Regions from separate parts of the Methylobacterium sp. 13MFTsu3.1M2 genome, predicted to be linked through region 2. Evidence: riboswitches for the same ligand, from Rfam matches in the RefSeq annotation. Region 2 holds a riboswitch; the other holds the start of a gene.

Region 1 (7,431 bases), on a different contig from region 2:
CCGCCGGAGGGTGGCGACGACGAGGACGACCTCGAGAACAACGTCTCGCTCGCCGCCATGGAGGCGGAGATCAAGCCGCGGGTCCTCGAGACCTTCGACGCGATCGCCGCGAACTACCGCAAGCTGCGCAAGTTCCAGATCGAGGGCACCGAGCGCAAGGCCGCCGGCGAGCAGAACACCCCGGCCCAGAACCAGAAGCAGATCGAGCTCAAGGACATCGTCGTCGCCGACGTGAAGTCCCTGTCTCTGAACAACAACCGCATCGAGGCGCTGGTCGGCCAGCTCTACTCGATCAACAAGCAGCTGATCGGCCACGAGGGTCGGCTGATGCGCTTCGCCGAGAGCCACGGCGTGGCCCGCGACGAGTTCCTGCGCCACTACCAGGGCTACGAGCTCGATCCGAACTGGATGGAGCGCGTCGGTACGCTCGGCGGCAAGGGCTGGAAGAACCTGGTCGAGCGCGGCTCGAGGCAGGTGGCGGAGCTGCGCGCGCAGATCCTCGACCTCGCCTCGGAGACGGGCCTGGAGATCGGCGAGTACCGCCGCATCGTCAACATGGTCCAGAAGGGCGAGCGCGAGGCCCGGCAGGCCAAGAAGGAGATGATCGAGGCGAACCTGCGCCTCGTGATCTCGATCGCCAAGAAGTACACGAACCGCGGCCTGCAGTTCCTGGATCTGATCCAGGAGGGCAACATCGGCCTGATGAAGGCGGTCGACAAGTTCGAGTACCGCCGCGGCTACAAGTTCTCGACCTACGCGACGTGGTGGATCCGGCAGGCGATCACCCGCTCGATCGCCGACCAGGCCCGGACCATCCGCATCCCGGTGCACATGATCGAGACGATCAACAAGATCGTCCGCACGTCGCGCCAGATGCTGCACGAGATCGGCCGCGAGCCGACCCCGGAGGAGTTGGCCGAGAAGCTGGCCATGCCGCTGGAGAAGGTCCGCAAGGTCCTGAAGATCGCCAAGGAGCCGATCTCCCTCGAGACGCCTATCGGCGACGAGGAGGACAGCCACCTCGGCGACTTCATCGAGGACAAGAACGTCGTCCTGCCGATCGACGCGGCGATCCAGTCGAACCTGCGCGAGACCACGACGCGCGTGCTCGCCTCGCTCACGCCCCGCGAGGAGCGCGTGCTGCGCATGCGCTTCGGCATCGGCATGAACACCGACCACACCCTGGAGGAAGTCGGCCAGCAGTTCTCGGTGACCCGCGAGCGCATCCGCCAGATCGAGGCGAAGGCGCTGCGGAAGCTGAAGCATCCCTCGCGCAGCCGGAAGCTCAGGAGCTTCCTGGACAACTGAGCCCGCGCCGCGAACCGCGCGGCGCTTCCCCGTCGCCCGCGTTGCCACGGTGCCGCGCGGCATCCAGTCTGGCGCCATGCTCGAACGCCGCCCGCCAACGCCCGGATCCCCGACGGCCTTCGCGGACGGCTCGGAGGCCGACGACGTGCCCTTCGGCGCGCTCCAGCCCTCCGTGGGCATCCGCGACTGGCTTCTCGGCGAGGGCGCGCGGATGCCCAACGCCGAGGAGATGCTGGCCGGGCTCGCCGAGCGCCTGATCGCGATCGGCGTGCCGGTGGACCGGGCCTCCACGGCGATCGACACCCTGCACTCGGAATATGCCGGCGTCGGCCGCATCTGGACGCGGGACGGCGGCACCACCGTGCGGCTGTTCCCCCACGGGGCCCGCTCGACGGACGCGTACCTCAACAGCCCGTTCCACACGGTCCACGAGACCGGCGAGTGGCTGATCCTCGACCTGTCGAAGACCCCGGACGACGCCTACGCGATCGTTCCCGACCTGAAGGCCGGCGGCTACACCCACTACGTCGTGGCGCCCCTGTTCTTCACGAACGGCACGCAGAACGGCATCACCTTCGCCACGCGGGCCCCCGAGGGGTTCCGGGACGACGACATCGCGATCCTCCGCTTCGTCATGCCGGCGCTGGCGGCCGTGATGGAGATGCGCGTCCTCAACAAGCAGCTCGACCACGTGCTCCGGCTCTATGTCGGCGACGAGCCGCACCGGGCGATCCTGGCCGGCGACATTCGCCGCGGGCAGGTGACCCGGATCCGCTCGGCGATCCTGTTCGCCGACATGCGCGACTACACCCGCACCACCGCCGACATGACGCCGGAGGAGGCGGTGGGCCTGCTCAACGTGTTCTTCGACTGCCTCGTGCCGCCGATCGAGCGTGAGGGCGGCGAGGTCCTGAAGTATCTCGGCGACGGCCTGCTGGCGATCTTCCGGGAAACCGGCGACGATCTGGGCGGCGCGGCCAAGGGCGCGCTCACGGCGGCCCAGCACGCCCTGGCGGCCCTCGACGAGGCGAACGCCCTGCACCAGTTCCCGGTGCCGGTGGCCGCCGGCATCGCGCTCCACCACGGCGAGGCCGCCTACGGCAATGTCGGGTCCGGCTCACGCCTCGACTTCACGGTGATCGGCCGCGACGTGAACCTCGCGAGCCGCATCGCGCAGCTGAACCGCGCCCTCGGCGAGCCGCTGCTGATGTCGAAGCCCTTCGTGGACTTCCTCTGGGGAGACCCGATCCCAATGGGAGAGCACCGGCTCAACGGCTTCGACGAGCCCATGGCGGTGTTCCGGCCGAAATTCCTGCGGCCGCGCAAGTCCAGCTGAGCGGCCCTCCGATCGGACCCGACGTCACGCGGCGCTCGCGGAGATCCGCCGCGATCTAAGGCTCGCGGGCGATCCGCGCGCGGTGCGTGTCACCACGTCGGCACGAACGGCAGAGCGTAGGGTGTGTGCCGGCAACCCCAGACCGGATCGATCATCTGCGCCATCACGTCCCGGGCCAGGGCGCCGGCGCGTATTGCGACCTCCCGCGGGACATGCGCTCGCTCGAGGATCTTCAGGCAGGCATGTCCGCAGGCGCTGAACTGGCCGCTGTGGTACGCGTTGAGGGCGAACTCGTCGAGCAAACCATACTCGTAGACCCACGGGTTCAGGGAGATGCCCTCGCTGGGAAGCTCGAGAGCCAAGCCCGCCTCGGCGTAACGATAGCCTTCCGCGAACCGCTTCCTCAGCCTGCAGAATCGGCTGGCCCCGTGGCGCGCCTCCGCCCGTCCCGGACGGATTGCGGTGGCGCGCTCGTAGAGCTGCAGCACCCTGTCCTCCGGCTCGTCGAGGCGCTCCGCGTTCACCGCGGCCATCAGCAAGTTGAAATAGACCTCCTCGTCCCACCCGCCGAGATCGGCCCGCTTCAGGAAGCAGGCGAGCGCTTTCCGGTACTCGCCGGCGGCGTCGTAGGTGGTGCCGAGGTACATCGTGTACCGGGCGATCATGAAGGGGTCCGTCTCGACCGCCAGCGCCTTCTCGAGGACGGCGATATCCCGCGCGTCCGCCGTCGCGTCGCGGTGGCGGGCACCGTCGTCGCCCCGACGCATCGCGAGGGGGAGGATCGGTGTCTCTGTCACGCCGGGGCAGCTGAGGAATTCGTGCAGGACGCCCCGGTAACGCCAGTTCTCCCGGGTGCTGACCAGCTGGTTGCGCCAGTACCGCGTGTGCGCGTCGATGATCTCGAACCGATAGCCGGGCGCACGCAGCTTCGGCATCGTGAAGTCCGCCGGGATGATCAGCTCATCGTCGGCGTCGATGATCAATGCGTACTGCGCGTGACGCCGCGCGAGTTTCAAGGCCTCGTTCCGGTTGAAGGCGAAATCAACCCAGGGGCGCTCGACCAGGGCACCCGGTATGTCCGCGAGCGCGGCACGGACGACATCCTGGGTTCCATCCGTCGAGCCGGTATCGACGACGATCCAATGATCGATGATCGGACGAACAGAATCGAGGCAACGGCGGATAACGTGGGCCTCGTCCTTCACGATCATAGACAAACAGATCGTCGATCCGCGATTCTTCATACCGAAGCCGTCCCGTCGTGCGCTCACGCGTCGGATGCGCAGTCATGAACGCTCCTAGCATTGCCGGAATGCGCTGACAAAACAAACATATCCTTCTGCAAAATTTGGATTAAATATATGAAACGACATATAATCGGCCAGTTATATATAAATACTCCGGCTCACGGTCTTATGACTGCAAATACCCGCGACCGATAGACTGATCGAGCGGATCAGGAGACACCCGCCATCGGGCTGGCACGAGGCCCGAACGCCGTAGGTCATCGGCGCGGGCGTTGGGCCCGCAGCCGATCCCGTGGTGCAGGCCCGGGGCCCGCCACAGGCGCGCCTCGACCAGACAGATCAGCGTCGATCTCCGGCCGCTTCAGCCCCTGAGCGTCATCGTGCTGCCGGAGATGCCGAAATCGCGCAGACGCCTGAGGAACGACATGCCCAGCAGGCTCGTCGACAGGAGCCCGCGCGGGATCACGACCGCATCGACGTCCCGGACCGTGATCGATCCGATCTGCACGATGGCGATCCGGATCGGCGCCACGCGGACCGTGCCGTTCGCGGTGTTCCAGACGCGGGTGAAATCGGTCGGAGTGATCCGGATCCCGATCCGCGCGGCATCCTCCTCGGAGAACGCGCAGGCGCTCGCTCCCGTATCGACCATCATCGGCAGCGAGCGGCCGTCCAGCAGCGCGTTGACGAAGAAGTGGCCGTTGCGCCCGGCCTGGAGAGCCACGCCGGCGGCGTCGACTGCGGGAACGGGCTCCGGCGGCGGCGTGACGGCGAGGGCCACCGGCGCCGGCCTCATGCCGTCGCGCAGCTTCAAGGCGGCCGTGACACCGAGGAAACCGAGCAGGCAGATCAATAGGATTGCGCGCACGCGAGTCCGCCCGTGACGTGGAGTGCCGGCGACCGGAGACGTTCCGGAATCCCGGTGATGAGATGCTAGACCGGTGAAGGGATGATGCGCGATCGCGGTCGCCGCCGCGGCGCGCGCGCCGATTCCGCTCCGCTTGGTGTCCAGATCGTCACCGGGATCGGCGGATTGTCGCGGGAACGACTGGATGCTCGCGGCGCGGGGTTGACCGGCAGCGGCCGGGGAGCCACATCTGCGTCTGTTCCAGGGAGATCCCCGGCAAGGGGCTGAGAAACCGCTGGCACGTCCGTCAGGACCTGCGGCGCGGAAATCCTTCGAACCTGATCCGGCTCATACCGGCGTAGGGATTGGACCGCGGCCGCCTGAAAGGCAGGCCACAGCTTCTCACCGAAGCGCACGGCCCGATCTCCGCGACGGCAATCCGCGGAGATGATTGTGCCCCTCGACCGACCCGCCTCACCGATCGGCCGCCGCCGCAACCCGGACGGCAGCGTCGCGCCGGCGACCCTTCCGGCGCGGACGGACGTCGCCGTGGTCGGCGGCGGGCTGATCGGGCTGTCGATCGCGTGGCGCCTCGCCCGGGCCGGCCGCGCCGTGACGGTGCTGGAGCGGGACACGATCGGGGCGGGCGCGAGCCTCGCGGCCACCGGCATGCTGGCCCCGGCCGCCGAGCACGAGCCGGGCTCCGATCCGCTGCTCCCTCTCGCCCTGGACTCGCTGCGGCTCTGGCCCGAGTTCCGCGACGCCCTGGAGGCCGAGTCCGGCCGGGCGATCGACTACCGCGCCGACGGCACCCTGGTGCTGGCGGTCGGCCGCGACGAGGTCGAGCGCCTGCGCTTCCGCTACGACCTTCAGCGCCGCTCGGGACTCGAGGCCACGTGGCTGCCGGGCAGCGAGGTGCGGCGCCTGGAGCCGGGCCTGCGCCCCTCCGTCACCGCCGGGATCCATTGTCCGCGCGACCATCAGGTCGATCCTCGCCTAGTCATGGACGCCCTCACCGAGGCCTGCCGCCGCGCCGGAGTGATCCTGGCGGAGCGGACCCCCGTCACCGCCCTGGACTGGTCGGGTGGCCGCGTGACCGGGATCCGCGCCGGCGACCGCGTCGTGTCGGCTGAGACCGTCATCCTCGCCTCCGGCGCCTGGAGTGGGGAGGGCGGCCTGCTGCCCGACGCGCTCGCCCTTCCGGTCCGCCCGCTGAAGGGCCAGTCCCTGGCCCTGCGCACCACCGCCCGGACCGGTACCCTGGCGCGGATGGTCTGGACCGAGCAGGTCCACATGGCCCCGAAGAGCGACGGCCAGCTCGTCGTGGGCGCGACCGTGGAGGATTGTGGCTTCCGTCCCGGCGTCACCGCGGGCGGGCTCTACGCCCTGCTGGAGGGCGCCCGCCGGGTGCTGCCCGGCATCGAGGAGATGGAGGTGGAGGCTGTGTGGAGCGGCTACCGACCGACTTCGGACGACGACGCACCGATCCTCGACGCGATCGCCCCTGGCCTCGTCGCCGCCACCGGGCATCACCGCAACGGCTACCTGCTCGCCCCGGTCACCGCCGACGCGATCGCCGCGCTGGTGCTGCGCGGCGCGCTGCCGGAGGTGGCGCGTCCCTTCACCCGCGCGCGCTTCGGCCAGCCGGAAGCGCTGAGGGCCTCGGCATGAAACTCCTGGTCAACGGTGAGCCGCGCGAGTGCGCGGTCGAGACGGTGGACGCCCTGTTCCGCCTCGAGGCGGAGGAGAGCAGTATCGAGAGTCCGCAGGGTGTCGCCATCGCGCTGAACGGCCGCGTTCTGCGCCGCCGGGACTGGGGCGAGACACCGGTCGCGGAGGGCGACCGGGTCGAGATCGTCCGCGCCATGCAGGGAGGTTGAGCATGGACCAGAGTCACACGCCGCCGCGCCCCGAGGGTGGGGATGACAGCCTGACCATCGCCGGGGTGAGGCTGTCGTCCCGGCTGTTCATCGGCACCGCCGGCTACCCGACGCAGGCGATCATGCGCGACGCCGTCGCGGCGAGCGGCGCCGACGTGGTCACCGCCTCGATCCGCCGGGTCTCGCTGCAGGGCCACGGCTCGGACACGGTCAAGATCCTGAAGGGCAAGCGCTTCCTGCCGAACACCGCCGGCTGCGAGACGGCCCGGGACGCGATCATGACCGCCGAGCTCGCCCGCGAGGCGCTCGACACCAACTGGATCAAGGTCGAGGTGATCGGCGACCGCGAGACGCTCTACCCGGACGTGATGGAGCTGATCGAGGCCTGCCGCCATCTCGTGGACGACGGCTTCGTCGTGCTGCCCTACTGCAACGACGACCCGATCGTGTGCCAGCGCCTGGAGGATCTCGGCTGCGCCGCGGTGATGCCCATGGGCTCGCTGATCGGCTCCGGGATGGGTGTCGCCAATCCGGCCAACTTGGAGCTGATCTGCCGCCGGGCGACGGTGCCGGTGGTGGTCGATGCCGGCATCGGCACCGCATCGGACGCGGTGATCGCCATGGAACTCGGCGCCTCCGCCTGCCTCATCAACACCGCCGTGGCCAAGGCCGACGATCCGGTGCGGATGGCTCGCGCCATGGGCCGGGCCGTGGAGGCCGGGCGCGACGCCTACCTCGCCGGGCGGATCCCCCGCCGCGGCCGGGCCGAGCCGTCGAGCCCGCAGCTCGGCCTCGTCGGCTCGTGAGGGCGCT
Region 2 (7,431 bases):
TCGATGACTCGGTCCGCCGGCTGCGCGCCTGAGCGACTCCGCTCAGGCGACGCGGGAGAGGCTGCCGCTCTGCGAACCCTGCGTGCTGCGGGCGGAATCGTAGGCGCGATTGCGCAGGGCGGTCTCGCTCGGGAGCTGGTCGATCACGTTGCCGGACGACGGATCGACCACCTGGAACACGATCGAGCTGGTGTCCGGATCCTGGATGTACCGCGCCTTGCCGCCGTTCGTGCCGATGTCGAGCTTCACCGCGGGCTCGAGCGGCTTGGCGGAGGTCTCGGGCTCGGGCGCCTGCTGGGTCACGGCGGCGGCGGCCGTCGCTCCGAGCGCGTCGAGGCCTTGCGGCCCCGGCGTCGTGGATGTCAGCGTTCGGATCTCCATCGCCGGTCTCCTGCGATCCTGTGATCGAAGGATTGAGGCGCGGTCCTGCCTAATCGTTCCTTAATGGCGACCGCCGGTCCACCGGATGATGCGGCGGGATCGGAGATGCGATGAACATCGCGTTACCGGGGCGACACAAATCCGTGCTGAATTTTCTCCTGGGTCGACTCGGCGCCCAGCCGGTTCGTCTTCCCGCAACGGGACTGCGGCCCGCCCCGCGCAGCGTGGAGCACGCGATGTACAGGATCTCGGCGATGCTCGTCTTGGCGACCAGTCCCGCGCTCGCCGCGCCGGCCGCGGCTGGCGATCCGGGTACGCGCGCGCCGTTCATCCGCGAGCACCGCTGCGCCGTCGTGGAGCGTCTCGACGCCATCCACAGGCGCGGGCCGGTCGACGTCTCGCGCGACCGCTTCATCGTCGTCGCGCCGCACGGACAGGCGCAGCGCTACGTCCAGTGCATCTTCCAGGATCGGGATACGCGGATGTTCTGCGAGGCCGCGTCGGGCGCCTACGGGCCACCCGGCCGAAGGCGCCTGCGGCTGGATGCGACGGCACGGCAGGCGCTGGCGGCGCTCGGATACGTCCAGGCGGACCCGGCGGAGAACTTCGCGCGCCTGGTGGAGCTGGGATCGCCGCCCGACACGGGCATCGCCGCGGATCTGATGCTCGCGGCGCTGCACGATGCCTACGGCGCCCGCCCGGGCGACATTCTCGATATCGAGGCCCCGCACGGCGGAACGCCGGGGCGGGGCTGCGGCGCGCCCGAATCCTGAGCGGACCGGGCGCGCCGCCATCTCACTCGGCGGCGTCGACGTAGAGCTTGCCGCCCTCGGCCAGGAATTCCTGCGACTTCGCCCGCATGCCGGCCTCGGCCTCGGCCTTCGACATCGCGGGCGCCGCGCCCACGACTTCGCCGGCCTCCTCCATCGCCAGCACCTCGGCGCGCAGGTCCTGCGTGATCTTCATCGAGCAGAATTTCGGCCCGCACATCGAGCAGAAATGCGCGACCTTGTGGGCGTCCTTCGGCAGGGTCTCGTCGTGGAAGCGCCGGGCGGTATCCGGATCGAGGCCCAGGTTGAACTGGTCCTCCCAGCGGAAGTCGAACCGGGCGCGGCTGAGCGCGTCGTCCCGGAGCTGCGCGGCGGGATGCCCCTTGGCGAGGTCTGCGGCGTGGGCGGCGATCTTGTAGGTGATGACGCCGGTCTTCACGTCGTCCCGGTCCGGCAGGCCGAGATGCTCCTTCGGGGTGACGTAGCAGAGCATCGCGGTGCCGAACCAGCCGATCATGGCGGCGCCGATGCCCGAGGTGATGTGGTCGTAGCCGGGGGCGATGTCGGTGGTCAGCGGACCGAGGGTGTAGAACGGCGCCTCGCCGCACTCCTTCAGCTGCTTCTCCATGTTGACCTTGATCTTGTGCATCGGCACGTGGCCGGGGCCCTCGATCATCACTTGGCAGCCCTTGTCCCAGGCGACCTTGGTCAATTCGCCCAGCGTCTCCAGCTCGCCGAACTGGGCGGCGTCGTTGGCGTCGGCGATCGAGCCCGGGCGCAGGCCGTCGCCCAGGGAGAACGAGACGTCGTAGGCCCGCATGATGTCGCAGATCTCGTCGAACCGCTCGTAGAGGAACGATTCCCGGTGCCCGGCGAGGCACCAGCGGGCCATGATCGAGCCGCCGCGCGAGACGATGCCGGTGACGCGCCGCGCGGTCAGCGGCACGTGGGCGAGGCGCACGCCGGCATGGATGGTGAAGTAGTCGATGCCTTGCTCGGCCTGCTCGATCAGCGTGTCCTTGAAGACCTCCCAGTCGAGCTTGAGCGGGTCGCCGCCGACCTTCTCCAGCGCCTGGTAGATCGGCACCGTGCCGATCGGGACCGGGCTGTTGCGGATGATCCACGAGCGGATGTTGTGGATGTTGCGGCCGGTGGACAGGTCCATGACCGTGTCGGCGCCCCAGCGGATCGACCAGACGAGCTTCTCGACCTCGTCGGCGGCCGAGGAGGTCACGGCGGAGTTGCCGATGTTGGCGTTGATCTTGACCAGGAAGTTCCGGCCGATCGCCATCGGCTCCAGCTCGGTGTGGTTGATGTTGGCCGGGATGATCGCCCGGCCGCGGGCGATCTCGTCGCGCACGAATTCCGGGGTGATGAAGGGCGGGACCGAGGCCCCGAAGCTCTGGCCGTCCGCGAGCGCGGCCTCGGCGCCCGCGAGCATGGCCTCGCGGCAGACGTTCTCGCGATGGGCGACGTAGATCATCTCCTCGGTGATGATCCCCGCGCGGGCGAACTCGTACTGGGTCACCATCTGGCCCGGGGCCGCCTTGCGGATGGTCCGCTCGGCGGGGCAGGGGGCCACGAGCTTGTCGCCCGCGAATCCGTTATCCTCGGGCTTCACCGCGCGCGGCGCGACGGCCGCGTAGCCGCGGGCCGCGACCCAGGGCTCGCGCACGCCGGGGAGGCCGGCATTGAGGTCGATGCGGGCATCGGTCTCGGTGTAGGGGCCCGACGGGTCGTAGACCCGCACCGGTTCCTCCTTCGGATCGGAGAGGACGATCTCGCGATAGGGGACGCGGATGTCCGGCCGCCCGGCCGGGTTCGCGTACGCCTTGCGCGATCCGGTGACCGGACCCGTGGTCACGGTCTCGGGGCTGCCTTTCACGTCCTTCGGGAGAACGGGTGCGTTCATCGTGGGCCTCTCCTCGTGCTGGAGCGGTCCGGTCCACGCGATGGCCGAGATGAGATGAGGTCGCGCGAGATGCGACCGCAGGTTCCCGTCCCTCCGCCGGTATGAGCCGGATCAGGTTCAAGGGTCAGGGCAGCGTGCCCAATCTCAGCCCTCTTCAGGGCCCCCCTCGGAACGGTTCCAGACTCGGGCCCGCGGACGGCTTTGTCAATGCTGACCGGCCGCCCTAGAAAACACATCCCCGAAACCGTTCGTCCGAACGCACGCGTTCTCTCGCACCGCGATCGCACCGCAATGCGCCTCATCGCCGGCCTCCTGCTCGCCGCGCTCCTCCTCTGCGGGCTGGCCTGCGCCGCGCTCGCGCTCGGGCAGCGCCGGTTCCTCTATCCGGGCGCCTTCGGGCCGCAGAACCCGTGGACGATCCCGCCGGGCCTTGCGACGATCACGGTCGCGACCCCCGACGGCGAGACCCTGCACGGCCTGTGGCGGCCTCCGCGGCCGGGCTGCGGCGTCGTCGTGAGCTTCCACGGCAACGGATCCCGCCCCGAGCCGCACGCGGCCCGCTTCGCCGCGGAGCCCTGGCGGGCGCGCGGCTGGGGCGTGCTCACTGTGGCCTATCGCGGCTATCCCGGCTCCACCGGCAGCCCCAGCGAGGATGGGCTGATCCGCGACGGGCTGGCGGCCGTCGAGGCCGCGCGGGCGCGGGCGCCCGACGCGCCGATCCTCCTCCACGGACACTTCCTCGGGGCCGCCGTGGCCGTGGCCGTCGCCGAACGGGTGCCGACGATCGGCCTGTACCTGGAGGCGCCGTTCGACTCGATGACCCACACCGTGCGGCTGCATGTCCCGCTAGCCCCGATCTGGCTCCTGCGCGACACGTACCGCTCGGACCTGCGCATCCGCGACGGGTCGGCGCCCGTGCTGATCGTGCAGGGCCGCGACGACACGGTGGTGCCGGCCAAGCTGGCGCGGAACCTCGCCGAGGCGGCCGGCCCGCGGGCGCGGATCGACGTGATCCCGGGGGACCACGTCTCCATCCTGGGGAGCCGGGATCGCGAGGCCGAAGCGCTGTTCGGACAGGGCGTCGGTCCGGCCTGCCCGCAGCCGGTGGACCAGCAGGGGTAGGAGAGGGAGGCTCGCGTGGTCGGACGGCGCTCGCAGCGCTGGAGCGCCGAGGATCCGGACGCGCCGGGCGTCCCGGGCCCGCCGGACCCGGTCTGCCCCCTCTGCGAGCGCCCGATCCCGCGCCGCGCCCGCTCCAGCCTCCATCACCTCACGCCGAAGCTGAAGGGCGGGACCCATCGCGGCACGGTCCGGCTGCACCAGATCTGCCACTCGGCGATCCACGCCCGCTACAGCGAGGCGGAGATCGCCAAGCGCCTCGCCGACGTCGAGGCCCTGCGCGCCGATCCGGAGATCGCGCGCTTCCTCGTCTGGATCCGCGGCAAGCCCGACGATTTCCACGCCGCCACGCGCATGACCCGCGAGCGGAAGTCGGCGCGCCGCCAGATCTGACACCTGCCCGGCCGGCGTTTACCGGGCGTTCGTCACATCCGCAGGTGGCCGCCGCCCCGTTCCTTGCCGTCAACCCGAACCGGTCCAGGATCGCCCCGATCGCGAGGGTTCGGACGATGGCCGGGGTCGGGGATACGGGGGATCGACTCGCCTGGGTCGATATCGCCAAGGGGATCTGCATCCTCCTGGTCGTCATGATGCATTCGGTCATCGGCACCGGCGAGGCCATGGGCGGCGAGGGCTTCCTCCACCCGGTCGTCGCCTTCGCGAAGCCGTTCCGGATCCCGGACTTCTTCCTGCTCTCCGGCCTGTTCGTGGGACGGGTGATCGACCGCGACTGGCGCCTGTTCTCCGACCGCCGGGTCGTCCACTTCGCCTATTTCTACCTCCTCTGGCTGGTGATCCAGTCGGTCGCAAAGTACGGCAAGATCGTCGGCGATGCCGGTCCCGCGGCCTTCGCGGTGCATCTCGCCCACGCACTGATCGAGCCCTATTCCAGCCTCTGGTTCATCTACCTGCTGGCGGTGTTCTCGGTGGTCACCAAGGCCCTGCGCCGCGTGCCCGGCGGCGTGCTCCTCGCCGGCGCCGCCCTGCTGCAGATCGCCGACATCCGCAGCGAGTCGACCCTGATCGAGGAGTTCTGCGCCCGCTACGTCTACTTCGTCGCGGGCTACCTGTTCGCCGGGCGGATCTTCGCGCTCGCCGACGCGGCGCGCCGCCGCGTCCCGCTCGCCCTCTGCGGCCTCGCCGCCTGGGCGGTCCTGGAAGGCTGGCTCGCGCTGACCCCGTCGGGCCTGCCGGATCATCCGACCCTCGCCAGCCTGCCGCTGGTGAGCCTCGCCCTCGGCGGGGCCGGAGCCCTCGCGATCGTGGTGGCGGCGGCTCTGATCGGCCGCGCCGGCGGTCGGGTCGCCGAGGCGGTCCGGACCTGCGGCCAGCGCTCGATCGTGATCTACCTCGCCTTCTCGCTGCCGATGGCGGCGACGCGGGAGATCCTCGTGCGCACCGGCGCGATCACCGATATCGGCCTCGCGAGCCTGACCGTCATGGCGACGGCGGTGATCCTGCCGCTGGTGCTGGAGCGGCTGGTCCGCGGGACGGCGCTCGACCTGCTGTTCGTCCGGCCGCGCCTGTTCCGGCTAGCCGGGTCCGGGCCTAAGCCGAGCCCGGCCCTGCAGGCGACCTGAGGGACCTCAGCCGTCGAAGGCGATACCGATCCGCCGGCTGCGCCGCCACGCCACGGTGGCCGGGCGCGGTTCGGTGCCCGTGCTGACACGAAGCGCGAAGCGGTCCGGCACGGCCTGATCGTCCTCGACCTCGATCTGCGCGCCGACGTCGGTGGCGTCCCAGACCAGGCAGCTCACCTCGCCGCCGTCGAGCAGCACGGCGCCGAACGTGAAGGCGTTCTTCCGGAAGGTGCCGCGGCGATTCTCCGTCATCAGCTCCTCCGTCCCGTCTCGTGGCTCCGCGGAGCCCGACGATGCCGGATCGCGGTTAACAGGGCAAATACGTTCCCGTGCCTGCCCTGCTCGACCGAGATCAGTACTCGTCGGGATCACCCCGGTAGCGGCGTGGCCCCGGCCCGTAATCGTCGTCGTAGGAGCGGCGCGGCGGCGGGCGGTCGTAGTCGCGGCGGTCGCGGTAGGCGTCGCGCCGGTCGTCGTAGCCGTCATTCCGGTATCCGCCCCCGCCGCCGTAGGCACCCCCGCCGCCACCGCCGTAGCCGCCGCCGCCGTAGCCCCCACCGCCGCCCGCGTTGATCCGCGGGGCGTACCAGCAGCTCTTCGCCTGGCCCGGCGCCGGATCGCCGAAGGTCTGGGTGTTGCAGGGCACGACGCCGCCCTGCGGGAACGGCCGGCCGTTCGTCCGGCCGGGCACGCCGTAATAGACGTTGGTGGGATAGGGCATCCGGCAGACGCCGCCCTCCTGCGCGCAGCCGACCAGGTTCACCGTGTCGAGCTGGTAGGCCTGGGCCGGGGCGGGTGCTAGCGCGCCGCCTCCCAGCGTGATGGCCCCGAAGGCCAGAGCGATCCGAATCTGCACGTCCCCGATTCCCCCGTGGTTTGCGGTGCGGGTGCCGAATAATCCGGTCGGCGGCTTCCGGCCAGCGGCCGCGCTCGCTATGGCGTCGCACCAGGATGCGCGCGGGCCGGTCCGCGGCCGGCGCGACGGTGATCGGGCGGAACGCCCCGTCGTCGGACGGAAGACAGCGAGCCGGGAGGCCTTGATGAGGGATGCGTCCGCGCAGGAGCTTCTGCTGCTCAGCGCGCTCCAGGAATGCCGGATCCAGCTCGACGCGGCGCGCAAGGACGAGGCGGCCCGCGCCGCCGTCCGGGAGGAGCTCGAGGCCGCGCTCCGGCGCGAGGCCGCTCTCGCGGCGGCGATCGTGGAGGAGCGCGAGCGGACCGAGGCGGTCCGCCTCGTGCTTCAGGCGCTGCTGATGAGCGTCCGCCGGTTCGGTCTGCGCCGGCGCCTGTTCGGGGCGCGCATCGCCCGGCTCGGCCGCGAGACGCCGGATTCCGGTCCGCAGGCGGCCCGCCATCCCGTGCTGCTCACCGAGGCGCGACGGGTGTTGGGTAAGCCATCCCCCGAACCGCCGGCCGAGCGGTGACGGCGGTCGCGGCCCGAGCGCCGCGCGGCGCGGCTCTTCACGGCCCGGCGCCGGCGTCTCCGGGCACCGCGGCCAGGACTATCAGGGCCGTCAGAACGCCGAGCGGCAGGACGATGCTGCCGAAGGCGAGATGGGCGATCCCGAAGGCGCCGAACAGCGCGCCCGCGGCGAAGGCCGCGATCCCCGGGAGCACGCGCAGGAACCTCTCCCGGGTCTGATCGCGCTGTTGGCCGCGCCCCAGGAGG

What was found. Region 2 has a riboswitch for thiamine pyrophosphate ahead of thiC (phosphomethylpyrimidine synthase ThiC). Riboswitches for the same ligand answer to the same signal wherever they lie in the genome.
Region 1: it holds a riboswitch for thiamine pyrophosphate, as region 2 does, so the genes downstream of both, thiO (glycine oxidase ThiO) here and thiC (phosphomethylpyrimidine synthase ThiC) in region 2, are expected to answer to the same signal.

What each region holds. Positions count from the first base shown of each region.
Region 1 covers NZ_FOMM01000004.1:216,666-224,096, reverse strand. Annotated here, with positions in the region: gene rpoD (RNA polymerase sigma factor RpoD) at 1-1,308, shown strand, start outside; gene BM314_RS04485 (adenylate/guanylate cyclase domain-containing protein) at 1,385-2,644, shown strand; gene BM314_RS04480 (glycosyltransferase) at 2,734-3,855, opposite strand; gene BM314_RS04475 (retropepsin-like aspartic protease family protein) at 4,253-4,705, opposite strand; TPP riboswitch at 4,993-5,121, shown strand; gene thiO (glycine oxidase ThiO) at 5,186-6,409, shown strand; gene thiS (sulfur carrier protein ThiS) at 6,406-6,618, shown strand; gene BM314_RS04460 (thiazole synthase) at 6,621-7,424, shown strand; gene BM314_RS04455 (thiamine phosphate synthase) at 7,421-7,431, shown strand, end outside.
Region 2 covers NZ_FOMM01000014.1:170,237-177,667, reverse strand. Annotated here, with positions in the region: gene BM314_RS15710 (class II glutamine amidotransferase) at 1-32, shown strand, start outside; gene BM314_RS15705 (flagellar protein FlaG) at 43-381, opposite strand; gene BM314_RS15700 (TY-Chap domain-containing protein) at 636-1,154, shown strand; gene thiC (phosphomethylpyrimidine synthase ThiC) at 1,177-3,063, opposite strand; TPP riboswitch at 3,135-3,240, opposite strand; gene BM314_RS15690 (alpha/beta hydrolase) at 3,355-4,185, shown strand; gene BM314_RS15685 (HNH endonuclease family protein) at 4,201-4,575, shown strand; gene BM314_RS15680 (acyltransferase family protein) at 4,692-5,762, shown strand; gene BM314_RS15675 (hypothetical protein) at 5,769-6,014, opposite strand; gene BM314_RS15670 (hypothetical protein) at 6,115-6,618, opposite strand; gene BM314_RS15665 (ATP-dependent helicase) at 6,803-7,186, shown strand; gene BM314_RS15660 (YoaK family protein) at 7,224-7,431, opposite strand, start outside.